DNA from 4 places in the Arthrobacter sp. 8AJ genome. Region 1 is predicted to be linked to each of the others. Evidence: riboswitches for the same ligand, from Rfam matches in the RefSeq annotation. Region 1 holds a riboswitch; each other region holds the start of a gene.
What was found. A riboswitch is a leader RNA that binds a small molecule or an ion and turns the genes downstream of it on or off. The one in region 1 is predicted to bind S-adenosylmethionine.

Region 1 (2,193 bases):
ACGTTGTTGAACACCACGGCGCCGAGTTGCTTGGATTTTTCGACGACGGCGGGGTCGGCGTTGGGGGTGGTGGGGTACAGGATGGAGCCCGACACCAGCTTGCCGTCACGCTCGGCCCGGGTGCCCTGGTGGTGCAGGTCGATCATGTAGTCGATCCGGTATTTGCGCATGACGTTGTTGTGCAGCGCCTGGGTCTCCGGCTGGACCTTGGCCACGTGGTCGCGGTTCAGGTCCACGCCCTCGGCGTTGTAGCGGGTGAGGTGCCGGTCGCCCTTGGCGAGGTAATTGTCCAGGGAGAAGTCCACGTCACCCATGGCGCCGTCCGCATTGAGCATGGGCACTACCAGGATGTTCACGCCGTTGAGGATGTCCGCGGATTTGCCGGTCCCCAGGTGCTTGATGAACTCCATGGCGCCCTCGGTGGTGAGCTGCTCGTTGCCGTGCTGCTGGGTCAGGTACAGGATGGTGGGCTTGGCGGGGTCCGAAATGTACTTGATCAGGTGGATGTCACGCCCCTTGACCGTCTGCCCGATGACCTCCAGCTCCATTGCCGGCTGGCGGGCATCCTGGTCCTTCAGGAATAAGACCATCTGTTCATACGTGGCGAGCCTGGACGTGGTGATCTGGCCGTTGGCGTCGTAGTTGGGGCCTTCGCCTACCGCGTGTGCCAGCGGGGCGGGACCTGCGACGACGGCCAGCGCCAGGGCGCCGGAGACGGCGAGGAAAGCCGCCGGGCAGCCCGTCGCGACATAAAGCGGCGCAGACTTGCCCCGGGGCAGGCATCTGGATTTATGTGAGAGTGAACCATCCGGAGCGGCCGAGAGACCTGGCTCGATGACGCCGCAGCAACCACGGTCCAGCAGGATTCCTGCCGGCCGAAGGTGCTACTGCCAGGACCGATGGAAAGGAAGATTCCAGCATGTCCCTGAACACCGACCACATCCGCGTCACCCACGCGGGATCCTTGCCCCGCACCCCGGAACTCATCGCGGCCAACGCCGCCAAGGAAACCGACGGCGTCACCCCTGAATTCCTGGGACTCCTGGAGGCCTCCGTGGTGGAGGTGGTCCAGCGCCAGAAGGACCTCGGCATCGACATCCCCAACGACGGCGAATACGGGCACACGATGTCCAGCTCCGTGGACTACGGCGCCTGGTGGAACTACTCCTTTGCACGGCTGGGCGGCCTGGAGCCAACCAACGTGGACCGCTGGGCCGATGCCCAGGTGCACCGCTCCTCGCCCGGCAACATTGTCCTGACCTCATTCCCCGACCGGCGCGACCGGCAGGCGTTCAACGAGGCCTACAACGACCCCTCCTCGGGCATCCTGTCTCACCGCAAGAGCGTGACCCAGCCCAAGATCGCCGGACCCCTGACCTACACGGGCCAGGACCTGGTGGCATCGGACATCAGGAACCTGAAGACCGGCCTCGCAGCCGCCGGGTTGTCGGACGGCTTCGTAGCATCCCTCTCCCCCGGCTCCTGCGCCCGCGTGGCCAACGAGTACTACAAGTCGGAGGAGGAACTTGTCTACGCCTGCGCCGATGCCATGCGGGAGGAGTACAAGGCGATCATCGATGCCGGCCTCACCGTGCAGCTCGATGATCCGTCCCTGGCCGAGAGCTGGGACCAGATCAATCCCGAGCCCTCCCTGGAGGACTACCTGAAGTTCATCCAGCTGCGCGTCGAGGCCACCAACTGGGCCCTCCGCGACCTGCCCCAGGAACAGATCCGGCTGCACGTCTGCTGGGGTTCCTGGCACGGTCCGCACACCACCGACATCCCCTTCGCCGACATCATCGGATCGGTGCTGCAGGTGAACGCCGGCGCCTACTCCTTCGAGGCAGCCAACGTCCGCCACGAACACGAATGGCGGGTATGGGAGGACACCAAGCTCCCCGAGGGCAAGGTGATCATCCCGGGCATCGTCTCGCACGCCACCAACGTGGTGGAACACCCGGACTTGGTGGCAGACCGCATTGTCCGCTTTGCCGACGTCGTGGGCCGTGAGAATGTCATCGCCTCCACCGACTGCGGCCTGGGCGGCCGGGTCCACCCGCAGATCGCCTTCGCCAAGCTGGAGGCCCTCGGCGAGGGCGCCCGCCGGGCCACCAGCCGCCTCTGGTAGCTGCAAGAGGCGACGCGGGAACCCGCCGGTTCCGTGCCCTGGCTGAGTCAGGTGCACGGGACCGG
Region 2 (2,193 bases), 960 kb from region 1:
CGGGAACCAATGCCGGCGCCGGCAGCCAGGGAAGTATCTTCGAAATCAAGCGCATCGAGAGCAGCAACAGAGGAACGAACACCCTCCAAAGCCACCTCAACACCACCGCTGATTCCCATAGCCACATCATGCAACGAGGCACTGACATTCAAAGTGTGCGCGGTTCATGCTGGCGTCCCTCATAACGGCGCAGGGGGCAGCTTCTTAAATTAATTCGGCCGCCATTGGGTGGTGACGCCGTTGTCACCACCCAATGGCGGCCGAAGTTTGCCCGGGCACAACCCGGGGACCTCCCCGAAGAAATCCGGGGAGGAACGGGGGAGGGTCAGATGGTGACGGCTCCGTTGGAGGTTTCAAAGGTGACCGAGAGGATGCCCGGGGTTCCGTGCGGGGCGACCCACTCCACCGCAACGTCCTCGAGCGGCTTCTCCACCGGCTCACCCAGCCACTCGGTGACGCGCGAGGCGGAACCGGCGATGGTCAGGCAGCTCATCTTGAGGTTGCTCTCGTACGCGTGGGACGGGTGGAGCGAGGGATCGCCCTCCCACTTGAGCATGTACGGCACCTGGGGATCGGCGATGAGGCCCAGGATGCCAATCTGCTTCCAGACCAGTTCGCGGCCGTCCGGGAACTTGCGGTTGCCGTTCACGGCGGCGCGGCCCAGGCGTTCCTCGAAGGGGGCGAGGTCGTCCACTTCGACGCACCAGCCCATCCATCCGCCACCAGCAGCGGAGCGGGCACGTACTGCCTGTCCGAACGGTGCCTTGTCCGATGCCGGGTGGTCCAGGACCTCAACGACTTCGAGGTACTTGTGGCCGGCGAGCGGGATGATCATATTCCGGGTTCCGAAGCGGGGGTGTACGCCACCCTTCACTGCCTCAACGCCGAGGGCAGTTGCAATACGTTCGGTAGTGGCCGCGAGGCCATCGTGTTCACAGGCGTAAGAGACGTGATCCATGCGCATGCGAACATCTTGGCACTTTGTGATCAGGCTCTCAGCTAAGGGTACCCTTACTAGCATTTGTGGCGCCCGGCGCCCCCGTTATTCAGCCGAGACAGTGGCCGGAAGACCATGTTCGTCACAATGCTGTCCACGGCAACCGTCCGGTTCCTAGACTGGGCCCAGGTCATGAGTGCCAGCGCCAAGCCCCGGCTCGCTGGCCGGCAACCCTCCATCCGCGGTGGGGTGCCCCGGGTGAAGACCTGGCTCTTCGGCAACAGCCGGGAGCAAGCGCGGCCCGTACTGCCGGTGAGCATGCCGGGCCCATGTCAAAGGAGATTTGGATGTCCAACGGATGGTCCTTCGAAACCCGCCAGATCCATGCAGGCCAGGCGGCGGACAGCGCCACGGGTGCCCGCGCCCTGCCCATCTACCAGACCACGTCATTCGTGTTTCCCAGCGCTGAAAGCGCCGCCAACCGTTTTGCCCTGGCTGAACTTGCGCCCATCTATACCCGCATCGGCAATCCCACCCAGGACGCCGTCGAGCAACGGATTGCCAGCCTCGAAGGAGGCCTGGCCGCGCTGCTGCTGAGCTCCGGGCAGGCCGCCGAAACCTTCGCTGTCCTGAACATCGCCGAGGCAGGGGACCACATCGTGGCCAGCCCCAGCCTTTACGGCGGAACCTACAACCTGTTCGCGCACACGCTGAAGAAGTTCGGCATCTCGGTGACCTTCGTGGCCGATCCGGACAACCTGGACCAGTGGCGCGATGCCGTGCAGCCCAACACCAAGCTCTTCTTCGGTGAAGTGGTCTCCAACCCGCGCCAGGATGTCCTGGACATCGAAGGCATCTCCGAGGTGGCCCACCAGGCCGGAGTTCCTCTCATCGTGGACAACACCTTGTCCACCCCTTACCTGATCCGCCCGCTGGAGTGGGGTGCGGATATTGTCCTGCACTCGGCCACCAAGTACCTGGGCGGCCACGGCTCGGCCATTGCCGGAGTCATCGTCGATTCCGGCAAGTTCGATTTCGGCAAGGATCCGGAACGGTTCCCCGGCTTCAACACCCCGGACCCCACCTACAACGGCCTGGTCTACGCCCGCGATCTCGGTGAAGGCGGCGCACTCGGCGCCAATCTCTCCTACATCCTCAAGGCCCGTGTGCAGTTGCTGCGCGACCTCGGCTCAGCCGTCTCGCCCTTCAACGCGTTCCTGATTTCCCAGGGCCTGGAGACGTTGAGTCTGCGGGTG
Region 3 (2,193 bases), 2.1 Mb from region 1:
GATGTCCTGCAGGCCCTCCACCAGGAAGGAACGGATGGCGGATTCGTGGGCGTGCCACCGGTCCTGGTCGAGTTCGGCGATGACCTGGGTGGCGCGGGCCAGGGTGGCGGCGCCGAGGACATTCGGCGAGCCCCCCTCGTGGCGGGCCGGGCCCGTGGCCCAGCTGACGCCGTCGAGCCGTGCTTCCTTGACCGCCCCGCCGCCGGCGAGGTGCGGGACGCCGGTGTCCAGCCAGTCGGGACGTCCCACCAGGACACCCGCACCGAACGGTGCGTACAGCTTGTGGCCGGAAAAGGCGAGGTAGTCGACGTCGTCCGCGCTGATGTCCACCCTGCGGTGCGGCGCGAGCTGGGCCGCGTCCACCACGATCCGGGCGCCGTGCTGGTGGGCCAGCGCGGCCAGGGCCCGGATGGGAAGAATCTCGCCGGTGACGTTGGAGGCGCCGGTGACGGCCAGCAGGCTGACGCCGCCCTGCTCCAGCTCGGTCCGGACGGCGTCCAGGGTGCCGGTGATGGTGTCCGCGGCAACGATGCTGCGGTGCGGGACGCCCTGCCACGGCAGGAGGTTGGCATGGTGTTCGATGTCCAGGTAAAGGACCTCGCCGTCATGCCGGCCGTCGGTGGCAGGCAGGCAGCCGGCCAGGAGGTTCAGCGAATCGGTGGTGTTGCGGGTGAAAATGACCGAATCATCCGGCCGGCCGCCCACGAAGTCCCGGACAATGCTGCGGGCGTTCTCGTAAACGGACGTGCTGATCTGGGACGCGTAGCCGGCCCCGCGGTGGACGCTGGCGTAGTAGGGCAGGATCTCGTTCAGGTAGGCGGAGACCACGGAGAGCGCCGGAGCGGATGCGCCGTAGTCAAGGTTCGCGTACCGGATGTGGCCGCCGGAAATCAGCGGTGCCTGGATTTCGGCGCCGGTGACGGCAGCCAGGGGACGGCCGGCAACGGCGTGGCGATCGCCGGGAGCGCCGGATTCGGCAATGGCGGGCTGGGGGGAGACGGTGGCAGTTGTCACAGAGACCTCACTTGAATACAGGACTCCGGCACAGGGAATCCGCGCTTGCCGCATCCACTCCGGACCGGCCTGGTCGTCACCCGGGGCACCCCGCCGCGAATGGAGGGTTGCCGGCCAGCAAACCGGGGTTTTGCGCTGGCACTCGTGACCTGCATAAAAGCGTAGGACATGGGGCGGCCAGGATTGAAGCCGCGGCAATTGTTAAGGGCTTTGTTACGCAATATCGAATAAGCGACGCCGGACACCCCCGTCTGGAGGTGTCCGGTGTCGCAATATTCGTTTGAGGGGGCCAAACCGTGGCAGTTACAACAGGTCATCCAGGTACGGGTTGAGGCGGTGCAGCACCTCTGAGTGCAGGATCGAGTTGGTGGCCAGCGCGTTCCCCCCGAACGGTCCGTCCTCGCCTTCGAGGGAGGTGAACCGGCCGCCCGCCTCAACCACGATCGGCACCAGCGCAGCCATGTCGTAGAGGTTGAGCTCCGGTTCGCAGGCGATGTCCACCGAGCCCTCTGCCACCATGCAGTACGACCAGAAATCGCCGTAGGCCCGGGTCCGCCAGACGTCCTCGGTCAGCCCGAGGAACTCGTCGAGGTTGCCCCGTTCCTTCCAGCCGCTCAGGCTGGAGTAGGAGAGGGAGGCGTCGGAGAGGCTGGACACATCGGAGACGCGCAGCCGGGTGGCGGCTGCCAGGGACCGGCCCATGTACGCGCCCATGCCCTTTGCCGCCCACCAGCGCTTGCCGAGGGCCGGGGCGCTGACCACGCCCACCACAGGCTCGCCTTCATCCACCAGGGCGATCAGCGTGGCCCAGACCGGGACGCCCCGGACAAAGTTCTTGGTCCCGTCAATGGGATCGATGATCCAGCGCCGTGAACCGTGCCCGGTGCTGCCGAACTCCTCACCCAGGACGGCATCGCGGGGCCGGGAGCGGGAGAGCTGGCCGCGGATGGCTTCCTCCGCTGCCTTGTCGGCGTCGGTGACGGGCGTCAGGTCCGGCTTGGTCTCAACGTGGAGGTCCAGGGCCTTGAAGCGGCTCATGGTCTGGTCATCCACGGAGTCGGCCAGGACATGGGCCAGGCGCAGGTCATCGTTGTAGCTCGAAGCGGGTTGGATCATGGTTACAAACTACCGTCTGTGGACGCTTCTGCCGGGAGAACGCGTCAGTTGACGCTGCCGAGC
Region 4 (2,193 bases), 3.1 Mb from region 1:
GGGCTTCGCGCCACTGGTCCAGGTCCGGGCCGTCCACGAAGACCGTCTCCACACCCCAACGTGGCAGGATCTCGTTCAGGATCACAAAGCACGAACCGAACAGTGACCGGGCGGCCACAACCCGGTCGCCCGCAGCCAGCAGGGCACCCAGCGCGGTGAACACGGCGGACATGCCCGACGCCGTCGCGAAGCATGCTTCGGTGCCTTCGAGCAGCCTGAGCCGTTCCTGGAAGGTGGCCACGGACGGGTTGCCGTAGCGGGAGTAGACAAAGCGCTCGTCCTCGCCGGTGAAGGCCCGTTCAGCTGCCGCGGCGGATTCGTAGACGAACCCTGAGTTCAGGAAGATGGCCTCAGATGTTTCCTGGAAGTTGGAGCGGTCCAGGCCTCCGCGGACTGCCTGGGTGTCGGGGTTCCAGCCGGGGGCGTCTGGGTTGAAGGTCACTTAGTTCTTTCCGAGGTTGGTGGGGAGGCCGCGGTTCTTCCAGCCATTGATGGTCCGCTCGCCGTAGCGGTCGGGCTCGCCTTCGAAGCCCTCCAGCACGCTGTAGGCGGTGAAGCCAGCCTGGGTGGCGGCAGTTGCGGCCGCGATGGACCGTTGGCCGGACCGGCACAGGAACAGCAGTTCCGCGTGGGGATCCTCCGGCGCCTGCTCCTGGAGGTCCTTGACGAAGTCCGGGTTGGGGATGCCGCCGGGGAAGGTCCACTGGATGAACAGGGGATCGTTGTCCGTGGCCTTGGTGTCCGGGATGCCGATGTGGGCCCATTCGCCCTCGGTGCGGACGTCCACCAGGATGGCGCCCTGCTCCAGCTTGGCCCAGGCTTCCTGCGGCGTCAGGTCTCCCGCGTAGCTCATGCGTGGCCCTCGCCGTCGAACTCGCCCTCAAATTCGGCATCGAGCTGGTCCACGGCGGTGGCCACGGCGGCGTCGGCGGAAGCGATCGCGGCCGGAAGGACGATTGCCTGCGCCACGATGACGGTGGTGCCGTTGAAGGTTGCCGCCGGGCTGCCGTGCAGGACGTAGCCATCGGCGAGTGCAGCGGAGATCCGCTCACAGAATTCACGGTTGTCCGCGCCCGTAATCAGGCGGTAGGACAGTCTTTCGTCAAGGGCGGGTGCGTCGGACACGACGGATCTCCTTCTCTCACGCTTGCAGCTCGAATCGGTCGATATGCCGAGTATTCACCTGAGGCACCCCGCCGCGAAAGGGAGGGTTGCCGACCGGCAAGTCAGGGCTTGGCGCCGGTACTCATTACTCCCCAAAAACGTAACACCTGCCGCGCCCGGCCGCATCGCCGCCGTCGTCATGTTCCGTAATTGAGCCGTCCGCGTCACGGCACGGGTTATGCCCATGGGCCGATAAAGTTCTTACCGGGGGCGCCGCCCCGTATCCAGAGCAATGAGTACCGGGGGGTCCTTGTCAGCATGCGGGCACACGTATGGCACCACCACGCCGCCATCCCGCGGAACCGTCCGCGTTCCATCGCAGCCTTTTTCGCCGCGGTGTTCATCGTCCTACTGGCCCTGGTGGTCCCGGCAGGCCCGGCACACGCGGCGCCTGCTGCACCGGACAAGGGCAAGCCGTGGCTGGGGGCGGTCCTCGAGTGGGGTGAGGATACGGCCGCGGGCTTCAGCGACAGGCTGGGCGCCGGCCCCGCCGTCTTCGGCCACGACATCACCATTCCGTACCGCGAATCGGAGCGGAATGACATCGACGGCTTCCTGCAGCAAACTGCAGCCAAAGGCGCCCACGCCCTGCTCACGGTGAAGCCGTCGGTGCCCCTGGACCAGCTCGGCCCCGCGGAGGCGGAAGCGTTCGCAGCCCAGGTCCGCGACCTGACATCGGGGTTCAAGGGCCAACTGCTGGTCCGGTTCGCCCCCGATATGAATGCCAGCTGGGTGGCCTGGGGCCAGCAGCCGGCCACGTACCGGCAGGCTTTCCAGGCCGTGGCGGCAGCCTTCAAGAAGGACGACGGCGGCCGGGCCGCCATGGTGTGGGCGCCTTACCTGGGCAAGGACTACCCCTTTGAACGGAACCGGAATGCCCCGGAGCCGGGAAGCGACGGGTTTTCCCTCCTGGATACGAACGGGGACGGGACCTGGAACGGAAGCGACAGCGCCTATGCCCCCTACTACCCGGGCGATGACGCCGTGGACTGGGTGGGCCTGACCGCCTATCACGACGACACTGCCGGC

Region 2: it holds a riboswitch for S-adenosylmethionine, as region 1 does, so the genes downstream of both, BACI349Y_RS12840 (bifunctional o-acetylhomoserine/o-acetylserine sulfhydrylase) here and BACI349Y_RS17180 (cobalamin-independent methionine synthase II family protein) in region 1, are expected to answer to the same signal.
Region 3: it holds a riboswitch for S-adenosylmethionine, as region 1 does, so the genes downstream of both, BACI349Y_RS07645 (aminotransferase class V-fold PLP-dependent enzyme) here and BACI349Y_RS17180 (cobalamin-independent methionine synthase II family protein) in region 1, are expected to answer to the same signal.
Region 4: it holds a riboswitch for S-adenosylmethionine, as region 1 does, so the genes downstream of both, BACI349Y_RS02555 (DUF1737 domain-containing protein) here and BACI349Y_RS17180 (cobalamin-independent methionine synthase II family protein) in region 1, are expected to answer to the same signal.

Annotation. Positions count from the first base shown of each region.
Region 1 is NZ_LR733289.1:3,709,671-3,711,863, forward strand. It holds gene BACI349Y_RS17175 (M14 family zinc carboxypeptidase) at 1-704, opposite strand, end outside; SAM riboswitch class I at 802-906, shown strand; gene BACI349Y_RS17180 (cobalamin-independent methionine synthase II family protein) at 920-2,128, shown strand.
Region 2 is NZ_LR733289.1:2,748,039-2,750,231, reverse strand. It holds gene BACI349Y_RS12845 (VOC family protein) at 326-964, opposite strand; SAM riboswitch class IV at 1,126-1,240, shown strand; gene BACI349Y_RS12840 (bifunctional o-acetylhomoserine/o-acetylserine sulfhydrylase) at 1,285-2,193, shown strand, end outside.
Region 3 is NZ_LR733289.1:1,646,371-1,648,563, forward strand. It holds gene BACI349Y_RS07645 (aminotransferase class V-fold PLP-dependent enzyme) at 1-1,014, opposite strand, end outside; SAM riboswitch class IV at 1,051-1,164, opposite strand; gene hisN (histidinol-phosphatase) at 1,318-2,130, opposite strand; gene rsgA (ribosome small subunit-dependent GTPase A) at 2,175-2,193, opposite strand, start outside.
Region 4 is NZ_LR733289.1:562,545-564,737, forward strand. It holds gene BACI349Y_RS02545 (O-succinylhomoserine sulfhydrylase) at 1-442, opposite strand, end outside; gene BACI349Y_RS02550 (rhodanese-like domain-containing protein) at 443-853, opposite strand; gene BACI349Y_RS02555 (DUF1737 domain-containing protein) at 850-1,125, opposite strand; SAM riboswitch class IV at 1,139-1,254, opposite strand; gene opgC (OpgC domain-containing protein) at 1,423-2,193, shown strand, end outside.